DNA from 3 places in the Mycobacterium avium subsp. avium genome. Region 2 is predicted to be linked to each of the others. Evidence: predicted binding sites of a transcription regulator. Region 2 holds the regulator's gene; each other region holds the start of a gene.
The links. The regulator LexA, encoded in region 2, represses DNA repair genes until DNA is damaged. The targets are predictions, from matches to a motif close to CGAACANNTGTTCG.
Positions count from the first base shown of each region.

Region 1: a site for LexA is predicted at 1,745-1,758, ahead of ruvC (crossover junction endodeoxyribonuclease RuvC). Genes of this name have one in related genera too.
Region 3: a site for LexA is predicted at 1,669-1,682, ahead of MAA44156_RS03170 (HNH endonuclease signature motif containing protein). Genes of this name have one in related genera too.

Region 1 covers NZ_CP046507.1:963,716-967,128, forward strand. Annotated here, with positions in the region: gene MAA44156_RS04860 (DUF4247 domain-containing protein) at 33-464, opposite strand; gene MAA44156_RS04865 (DUF2617 family protein) at 461-964, opposite strand; gene MAA44156_RS04870 (DUF4178 domain-containing protein) at 984-1,595, opposite strand; gene ruvC (crossover junction endodeoxyribonuclease RuvC) at 1,777-2,343, shown strand; gene ruvA (Holliday junction branch migration protein RuvA) at 2,340-2,939, shown strand; gene ruvB (Holliday junction branch migration DNA helicase RuvB) at 2,989-3,413, shown strand, end outside.
Region 2 covers NZ_CP046507.1:2,077,107-2,080,519, reverse strand. Annotated here, with positions in the region: gene MAA44156_RS09630 (LGFP repeat-containing protein) at 1-1,724, shown strand, start outside; gene lexA (transcriptional repressor LexA) at 1,731-2,429, opposite strand; gene MAA44156_RS09620 (LysM peptidoglycan-binding domain-containing protein) at 2,742-3,236, shown strand; gene nrdR (transcriptional regulator NrdR) at 3,388-3,413, shown strand, end outside.
Region 3 covers NZ_CP046507.1:636,044-639,456, reverse strand. Annotated here, with positions in the region: gene MAA44156_RS03185 (AAA family ATPase) at 1-64, opposite strand, end outside; gene MAA44156_RS03180 (hypothetical protein) at 84-566, opposite strand; gene MAA44156_RS03175 (DUF4129 domain-containing protein) at 563-1,510, opposite strand; gene MAA44156_RS03170 (HNH endonuclease signature motif containing protein) at 1,696-3,078, shown strand.

The sequences.
Region 1 (3,413 bases), 1.1 Mb from region 2:
TGCGTTGTGGATCCGCTGCTACGGCCGGGCCGTCACTTGGTGCCGCCCGGCCCGCCGGGGGTGCCTCCGGCGCCGCCGGACGGCGACCCGGGGAAGAAGCCCGGGCCGAGGAAGACGAAGGCGCCGTGGCTGTATCCGGCGCTCAGCGGCTCGACGCGAATGCTGCACGGGTAGTTGCCGTCCGGGCCGACGATCACGATGTCGTTGCTGTAGCGCAGGTATTCGGTCTTGTTGTCGTCGGCCCGCGCCGCGGGCTCGGCGTACTCGGACAGCGTGTCGGCCACCTGCTCGGGCGAGCCGGTGCACTGGTAGCGGGTGCCGTTCACGTCGCGGGCGTACTCGTGGTAGTGGCCGGCCACATAGGACGCAATGTTCTTCTGCAGCAAGATAATTCCGGTCACCAGGCACACCACCGCGGCGACGGCCAGGGCGCCGGCGATGACGAACAGGCGGTTGCGGCTCACGGATGCCACCGGCTGGCGGTGCGAACGACGGTCCCGCCGCGGCCGGCGGGGCGGTCGGGATACAGGTGCCAGGTCCGCCAGCGCCAGCCGGCGCCGTCGGGCCGGGCGGCCAGCACGGTCAGCGCGGCGCCGTCGCCGGGGAAGCTGCCGCCCAGCCAGCCCGGCCGGCGCGCGCACCGGTCGCGAAGGTCGTCGGCGAGCCGGCGAAAGCTCGCCTCGTCACGGGCGTCGGAGCGGGAGCGCAGGCGGTAGCCGGGCGCCTCGGCGCGCTCGGGCAGGTCGGCGCCGAAACTGCGTGCGGTACACGAGATTTCCTCGGAGAACGCATGCTCGACCGCGACGACGTGCGACGCGCCCAGCACCCCGAGCAACAGCGCGCCGCCGCCGGGATGGTCCAGCCGGTGGCTGACCAGCGGCGCCGGCACCGGCGCGTTGAGCGCCAGGCCCAGCTTCTCCCCGGACACGTCCGCGGGGGTCACGGCGAGCTGATGAAGGGGCACCGGGTTGACCTTCTGCGCGTCAGGCCGAACTCGGTGGCGGCGCGGCATACACGGTGATCTCGCCGGGCGACACCGGCCTGCCCGTCGACACCTCCCAGGGCATGTCCGGGGCCCAGCGCTCGAACGACAGCAGCGCCGTCTCGTCGGCGTTGGTGCAGTCGACGAATTCCATCTCGCCGCCGGCCGGCAGCCCGGTGGTGCCCTCGGTGGTGTAGGAGGCGCGGCCGCGCTCGGACTCGTGAAACGTCACGCCGTCGACCACGTAGTTGTCGCCGGGCCGCAGCGAGAGGTCCTTGCGGGTCACCCACAGGGCCAATTGCAGCCGCCCGTCGTCTTCTTCGATGCTGAACCACAGCGGCTGGTCACCGCCTTCCAACAGGTGTTCCCACCACACGAACGGGCCCTCGCGGTAGGTGACCGAGCCGCGCACGATGTAGTCGGTGCCGCCGTAGCTGACGACGGCGCCCGGCCCGAGTTGGCGCGGACCGAACTGCGGCAGCGCGTCCGCGGCGAGCGGATCGGGCCGCCCGGCCGGGCGCGCGGGTTGCTTGGGCCGTCGCAAAGCCACCACGAGCACCACGATCGACGCGATGAACAGCACGATGGCGAGCATGACCAGCAGAGATCCCACGCCAACCCCTCCGTTGCCACCTTGCTCGAGCGAACGTGGGCTAAAGCTAACAGCTTTTCGGTGGCCGCGGCGCCGTAACGTCTCGACCGGGAATCGGCGCCCGCGCCGCGTGTCCTACCCGGGCCGGTCGGCGCCGGCCGCTAGGCTATCGAACAGCTGTTCTACTAGGTGGGAGCGGGTAATGCGGGTGATGGGCGTCGACCCCGGCCTGACCCGGTGCGGGCTGTCGGTGGTGGAAAGCGGGCGCGGTCGCACCGTCGTCGCGCTGGACGTCGACGTGGTGCGCACCCCGTCGGAAGCGCCGCTGGCCGAGCGGCTGCTGAGCATCAGCGACGCGGTCGAGCATTGGCTGGCCACCCATCAGCCGGACGTGGTGGCCATCGAGCGGGTGTTCTCCCAGCTGAATGTGACGACCGTGATGGGCACCGCCCAGGCCGGCGGCGTGGTGGCGCTGGCGGCGGCCAAACGCGGCATCGGCGTGCACTTCCACACCCCCAGCGAGGTCAAGGCCGCGGTGACCGGCAACGGCGCCGCCAACAAGGCCCAAGTCACCGCGATGGTCACCAGAATCCTTGCGCTGCAAGCCAAACCGACACCCGCAGACGCCGCCGACGCGCTGGCGCTGGCCATCTGCCACTGCTGGCGGGCGCCGATGATCGCCCGGATGGCGCGGGCCGAGGCGCTGGCGGCCCAGCAGCGGCAGAAATACAAGGACAAGGTGGACGCCACGCTGAGGGCCGCGCGATGATCGCCTCGGTGCGCGGCGAGGTGCTCGAGGTGGCGCTCGACCATGCGGTGATCGAGGCCGCCGGGGTCGGCTACCGGGTCAACGCGACGCCCTCGACGCTGTCCACGCTGCGCACCGGGACGCAGGCCCGGCTGATCACCGCGATGATCGTCCGCGAGGATTCGATGACGTTGTACGGCTTCACCGACGCCGAGACCCGCGACCTGTTCCTGACCCTGCTGTCGGTGTCGGGCGTCGGCCCGCGGCTGGCGATGGCGACGCTGGCCGTGCACGACGCCGGCGCGCTGCGCCAGGCCCTGCACGACGGCGACGTCGCCGCGCTGACCCGGGTGCCCGGGATCGGCAAGCGCGGCGCCGAGCGGATGGTGCTGGAGCTGCGCGACAAGATCGGCGCGGCCGGGGCCGCGGGCGCGCCGGCGGGCGCGGCCCGCAACGGCCACGCGGTGCGCGGCCCGGTGGTCGAGGCGCTGGTCGGCCTCGGCTTCGCCGCCAAGCAGGCCGAGGAGGCCACCGACAAGGTGCTGGCCGCCGAGCCCGAAGCCGGCACCTCAGGCGCGCTGCGCGCCGCCCTGTCGCTGCTCGGGAAGTCCAGATGACCGCCGCCGACGACGATGCAGAGCGAAGCGATGAGGAGGAGCGGCGCAGATGACCGCCCATGACGCCGACTGGTCGGACCGCGACGTCTCGGGCGCCCTGGTTCCCGGTGAAGGCGACATCGACGTCAGCCTGCGGCCCCGCTCGCTGCGGGAATTCATCGGCCAGCCGCGGGTGCGCGAACAGCTGCAGCTGGTCATCGAGGGCGCCAAGAACCGCGGCGGCACCCCCGATCACATCCTTCTGTCGGGCCCGCCGGGGCTGGGCAAGACGTCGCTGGCCATGATCATCGCCGCCGAGCTGGGCTCGTCGCTGCGGGTGACGTCCGGCCCGGCGCTGGAACGCGCGGGCGACCTGGCGGCCATGCTGTCCAACCTGGTCGAGCACGACGTGCTGTTCATCGACGAGATCCACCGCATCGCCCGGCCGGCCGAGGAGATGCTCTACCTGGCGATGGAGGACTTCCGGGTCGACGT
Region 2 (3,413 bases):
GCGGGGTGCTCGGGGTGCCGGTCGGTGACGAGACCTACACCGGCGAGGTGTCCACCCAGAAATTCAGCGGCGGCCAGGTGTCCTGGAACCGGCAGACCAAGCAGTTCAGCACCGAACCGCCGGGGTTGGCCGACCAGTTGAAGGGTCTGCAGGTCGCCATCGATCCCACCGCCGCCATCAACACGGCCTGGCGCGCGGCCGGCGGGCCCGGCGGCCCGCTGGGCGCCAAGCAGGGCGGACCCACCCCGGTCGGCGGCGACGGGATCGTGCAGAACTTCGCCGGCGGCAAGGTGTTCTTCACCCCGGCCACCGGGGCGAACGCGCTGGAGAGCGACATCCTGGCCAAATACGAGTCGCTGGGCGGGCCGGCCGGCAGCGACCTGGGATTCCCCACCACCAACGAGACCGACGGCGGCATCGGGCCGTCCAGCCGGATCGCCACCTTCTCGGCCCCCGACAAGCCGGTGATCTTCTGGACGGCCGACCACGGCGCCTTCGTGGTGCGCGGCGCGATGCGGGCCGCCTGGGACAAACTCCGCGCTCCGGCCGGCAAACTGGGCGCGCCGGTCGGCGACCAGGCCGTGGACGGCGACGTGATCTCCCAGCAGTTCACCGGCGGCAAGATCTCCTGGAACCGGGCAAAGAACACGTTCAGCACCGACCCGTCGAACCTGGCGCCGCTGCTGTCCGGCCTGCAGATCTCGGGCCAGAACCAGCCGAGCAGTTCGGCCATGCCGGCCCACCCCAAGAAGTTCAGCTGGCATTGGTGGTGGCTGATGGCCGCGATCCCGGTCGCGGTCCTGCTGGTGCTGCTGATCTGGGTGCTGTTCGTCTGGCGCCGCCGCCGGCCCGGGCCCGAGGCCACCGGCTACGGCGTCGACCACGGCTACGACGCGGCCGAGGGGCAGTGGGGACACGACGACGCCGACGTGGCCACCGAGCACTTCGGCGCGCCGCCGTCCGGTGAGCCGCCGGCCGGGTCCGGGGTCGCCGCCCGGGTCAGTTGGCAGCGCCAGGCCCCCGCCGACGGCGGGTACGGGTTCGAGGAGGAGGACCCCGACGCGGTCGACACCGATTCGATCCCGGTGGTCTCCGACGAGATGCTCGCCGAAGCCGACTATCCCGCCGCCGAGGCCGATTACACCGACTACACCGACGCCGTCCCGGAGGTCGCCGAGCCCGAGACCGCCGACGACGCCGCCTACGCCGACGCCGACTACGCCGAGGTCGACTACCCGGATGTCGGCTATCGGGAGGACGAGTATCCCGACCTCGCCGTGCCGCACACCCCGCCCGACGCCGACGCCGTGACCGGCGGCATCCCGGCCGCCGAGGCCGACGACGAATACGCCGAGCTGGCCGCGCCGCAAGCGCAGCCCGAAGAGCGCCCGGAACCGCAGCCGGGACCGGAGGAGGCGGCGGAGGCCGCCGGCGGTGCCGTCGACGCCGGTGTTGCCGGGACCCGACCGCGGTCTGGGCGGCACGCCGCCGCGGACGAGGAGGACGCCTCGGAGAACGGTCTGGCCGGCCCGGACGGGCGGCCGACGATCCACCTGCCGCTGGAGGACCCCTACCAGGCGCCGGAGGGTTACCCGATCAAGGCCAGCGCTCGCTACGGCCTGTACTACACGCCGGGCAGCGACCTGTACCGGGACACGCTGCCCGAGCTGTGGCTGTCCAGCGAAGAGGTCGCGCAGGCCAACGGTTTCACCAAGGCCGACTGACCGGCGTCACACCTTGCGGATCACCGTGACCACCTTGCCCAACACGGTCGCGTCGTTACCGGGAATGGGGTCGAACGCCGGGTTGTGCGGCATCAGCCAGACCTGACCGCCGGCGCGTTTGAACGTCTTGACGGTGGCCTCGCCGTCGATCATGGCCGCGACGATGTCGCCGTTGTCGGCGACGTGCTGCTGGCGCACCACCACCCAGTCGCCGTCGCAGATCGCCGCCTCGACCATCGAGTCACCGACCACCTTGAGCAGGAAAAGCGTTCCGTCGCCGACCAACTCGCGCGGCAGCGGAAAGACGTCCTCGACGGCCTCCTCGGCGAGGATGGGCCCGCCGGCCGCGATCCGCCCGAGCACCGGGACGAAGGTGGGTTCGGGCAGCGCGTCGGAGCCGGCCACCTCGGTGGCGGGCGCGGCCACGTCGTCGTCCACGCCGCGGACATCGACCGCGCGCGGCCGGTTGGGGTCGCGGCGCAGATAGCCCTTGCGTTCCAGGGTGCGCAGCTGGTGGGCCACCGAGGAGGTCGACGTCAGGCCGACGGCGTCGCCGATCTCCCGGATGCTCGGCGGGTAGCCGCGGCTGGTCACCGAGGCGCGGATGACGTTCAGGATGGTGCGCTGCCGTTCGGTCAGCGAGGGATCCACGGCGTGCAGCCGGCCGTCCGGTCCGGCTGATGAACTGTCGTTGCTGTCGTCCATGGCACCGAATGTAACCCCATCGCCGACGAGAATCAAACATGTGTTCGACTGGCGTGTCGTGCCCGACCCCGGTGCCGGCCACGGAGCCCGCCTGGGGCCTAAAGACCCTACAACTGCGGAATCACACATGTGTAACTTTTGCGTAGACCGGGTACCTGATCTGCATGACAGTGGTAAGGCCGACGAAGTTGTCGGTGGCGTGATCTAGCGTTTGGCTCGTGCGACACGCTTCGCTCAAATGTTCGGGTTTCGAACACACAAGCGATTAGAGTCGAACACACGAGCGAGAGCTAGTTGACCGGAGGAACGCAGATGACAGTCATCCATACGCTTGCGCCGCGTCCGAGCAGTCTTCGGCGTCCGGTCAACGGACCGGTTCAGGGCGTTCGGTACGGCCGCGACGGGCTGACCCGTCCACGCCGGCCGGGGCCGGTCCGGCCCGCCGGGGCGGCGACCCGCTACCACGGCACCGGGGTGGCCATGTCGGTTGCCCCGCACCGGCGGCGCTCGGTCACCTGGGTGACGACGGTCGGGCTGGCGTTGGCCGCGGGGGCGATCACGCTGTGGCTGGGTCTGGTCGCCAACGTCGGTCAGGTGCTCAACGGCGACGCGCCGAGCTCGGCCGCCCACGTCCCGGACCGGCTCGCCGTGGTGCGGGTCGACCCGGGGGAGTCGCTGTCCGACGTCGCCCACCGGGTGGCACCCGACGCGCCGGCCGCCCAGGTCGCCGACCGCATCCGCGAGCTCAACGACCTGAACTCGCCCACGTTGGTTGCCGGCCAGACGTTGATCGCTCCCGTCGGCTGAACTCCTTGTGCCACAACGTTTCCGGGACCCGATGCCACTGTTGCCGGTGGCGGGCCCCGAGGCCCGGTGGCTCCGTTAGCCGTGGCGCCGTCGGCGCAGGTACGCTCGAAGTCCTGCGGTACCCGGTCGTCGGCACGGTGAAGGAGCAGTCATGCACTGTCCGTTCTGCCGTCATCC
Region 3 (3,413 bases), 1.4 Mb from region 2:
CGCGTTCTATCTCGTCGAGAATCGCCTCGCAGTGTGCCGTCGTGGTTGCGGCCGGCAGAGTCATGGTCGGATCGCGCCCCCTGTCATACCTGCTCCAGCTTTCGCAGAATCTCTTCCAGCGCCGCGCGTCCCGGGCCGGGTTGACGCCCACCGGTGCGGGTGACGTTGTTGGGGTTGACCCACTCCCACAGTTCGGCGCCGAAGAGCATCTGCCCGGTCGCCTGGAAGGACGCCGGGTCCTTGGCTTGCCGTTGGCCGGTTGCGATCGCGTAGCGGCGGGCGAGCATCGGGCGCAGGTGCCGGTCCCAGTCGGCCCGGGTGGACTCCGACCACCGGATCGTCGTCTCGGTGGCCGCAAGCCAGCGGCGCAGTGAATCGCCGAGATCGTCGGCGTCGTGCTCGGATTCGCGTTCGGCGCCGCGGCCGAGCGCACGCCGCAGGCTGAGCAGCACCAGGGCCAGCCCGACGCCGGAGGCCGTCAGCACCAGCCGGCGGTCGTGCTGGGTCAGCGCCAGCAGCTCGATCCCGATGATCAAGCAAAGACCCAGGGCCACAGTCTTTTTCATGCGACACTCCGGCTCCCCAGTTCGTCGAGCACCAGCCGCAACACCCGCACCGCCACGTCGCGGTGGCCCTCGTTCATCACGTGCGGGCTGAACCGCGCCTCGGTGAACAGGTTCACCAGCTGGACGGCGTTGTCGGCGTGCAGCGCATGGTGTTCCACCGCGCGGGCCAGCACCTCGCTGGGGGTGTCGAAGTCCTGCGGCACGGCACCGGGAACGTGCGCCAGTTCGCGTTCCATCGCGGCGTAGCAGGCGATGATGGCCTCGCGGGGGTCGCGGCGCAGGTCGGCCATCTCGGCCAACCCGCGTTCGGCCGCACGCGCCAGCGACTCCGAATGTGGTTGCGGCGCCGGGTTTTCGGCCGGTTCGTCGGGGACAGCCGGTGCCGGCGACCGCCACCGGCGCCGCGCGCCGGCCACCGCTGAGGCGACGACCATCAACAGTATCGCGACGGTGCCGGCGAGCAGGATGCCCAGCGTGTCCTGCGACCCGTCGCGCGGACGCTGCGGGTGCTGCGGCGGCGGTGCCGGGGGTGCCGCCGGGTGCGGTGGCGGCGACGCACCGGTGCCGGGCGGCGGGGCGGGCGCGAGCCCGTGCGACGCGAACAGCCGGGCCAACAGCATCACGATCAGCAGCCAGGCCACGATCACGCCGAGCCCGATCAGCAACACCCGCCAGGTCGGGCGGCCCCTGCCGGCGCCCAGCGTCTCCGACAGCGCGCCGGCGGGCGGGGCCGGCGCCCGCGGGTCCTTCAACCGCGCGACGATCGCGACCGCGATCAGCGCCAGCGTCACCGCGAGGATGGCCACCACCAGGCCCAGCGCCGCCCGGCCGCCCGCCTCGCTGCGCGTCGCGTCGTGTTGGGCGGGCAGGTACCCGCGCAGGGCGGCGGCGACCACGAGCAACAGAACGATCAGGGCGACGACCCGCCCCGTCGGCTTGTCCATCCCGGGCATCGGCACACCACTCGACCGGTTGCCTGCCGCTGGTGCGGCACTGGCTTTGCTCATACTTGCACGTCAGGCGGTCCCGGGGCCAGAACCGCCCGCACCGCTTATGCACAGTTGGCGGTTCATCCACAGATTGGCCGCGGACCGGTTCTGTTCGAACATTTGTTCTATACGGTGGTGGCGTGGGCGTTTTCCTGTCATCGGAACAGGCGCGGCAGCGCATCGGCGCCGCGCTCGACGCGATCGACGCTGCCCACGACGTGCTGCGGCGGACGTCGTCGGATCTGGTCGGCACTGGCTTTCGGATCGACGTCGCCGAACGACTCGAAACCCAGGACCGCACCAATCGGGGGCTGATGTACCGCTTCTTCGGCGAAATCGCCGACCCTCCCGACGAGGCAGGGTCGTTGCCGGTGGCGCGCTCCATGCTGTGGGCGCGGCTGCGCGTCAGCCCGGGAGAACTCCGGCGCCGCTTCGCGCTCGCGGCCCGCATCCGACCGCGCCGTTCGCTGACCGGCCCGCCGCTGGACCCCGAGCTGCCGGCATTGGCGGCGGCGGTCGCCTCGGGCGCGGTCGGCGAGGACCACATCCGGGCGGTGTGCGCCGCGGTCGATGCCTTGCCCTGTGCGGTCCCCCGCTCCGCCGCGTCGGACGCTGAGCGCACGCTGGTACGGCATGCGGCCAAACTCGATGCCGCCGTGATCACCAAGCTGGGCCGGCGAATCGCCGACTATCTCAATCCCGACGGCGAGTTCAGCGACGTCGATCGCGCCCGCCGCCGCGGTCTGCACCTGGGGCCGCAGGGCGTCGACGGGATGTCGCGGCTGTCCGGGCTGCTGGATCCCGAGACCCGCGCCTACTTCGAGGCCGTCGCATCGGCGGTGCGGCCCGGCCGTCACCAACCCGAAGGCGGCGGCGATCCGCGGGCACGCGATGAGCGCACGCCGTCGCAGCGTTGCCATGACGCGCTCAAGCTCGGCCTGGAAGTCGCCATCGCCTCGGGCGGTCTCGGCGTGCATCGCGGCCATCCGGTCACCGTGATCGCCAGCACCACGCTGGCCGAGCTCGACCAGGCCGCGCGCGCGGTGGCCGACCCGTCGATTCCGATGCCGGCGCCGGCGCTGACGGGCGGCGGTTCACGATTGCCGATGCCGGACCTGATTCGCATGGCAACCAAGGCAATTCACTATCTGGCGGTGTTCGACGAGCACACCGGCCGGCCCTTGTATCTGGGGCGGCAGAAGCGCGTCGCGACCGCGGATCAGCGGCTCATCTGTTATGCCCGTGACCGCGGCTGCACCCGACCCAATTGCCTTGAGCCCGGTTACCACTGCGAAGTGCATCATGCGCCGGACTGGGCGGACGGCGGCCGGACCGACGCGGACAAGCTGTTTTTCGCCTGCGGTCCCGACCATGGCGCGGTCAGCCGGGGCGAGTGGCGCACCAGTGTCGGCGACGATGGGCGATTGGCCTGGACCGACGGCAACGGGCCACCTCAGACCAACCGGGCACACCATCCCGACGAGCTGCTGCGCGGCGATCCCGACCCGCCCGAAAACGATTGACGGACGCGGCGATCGGCCGTCAAGCCGGTGTCGGCCCCCGGGCGAAGGGATTGCCGGAGTTTTTCCGGTGGTCGTTTTGGTGCCGATCCGCCGGGTAGCCGACGGGAGTCCATCCAATCGACATTGGGGGAAACACATATGGACGACCGAAAGATTCACCTTGTGATCGCGCGCCGCCCACTGGCAGCGCTCGGCGCCGGTGTGGCTGCGCTGGCTGTCAGCGGAGCACTCGGCGCGGGGGTCGCGTCGGCAACCGTGTCCCACGCGATGCCGGGCACCGCAACCGGCCCCGCGGTGAGCTTCCTGCCGAACAACCCGCCGCCACCCGGGCCACC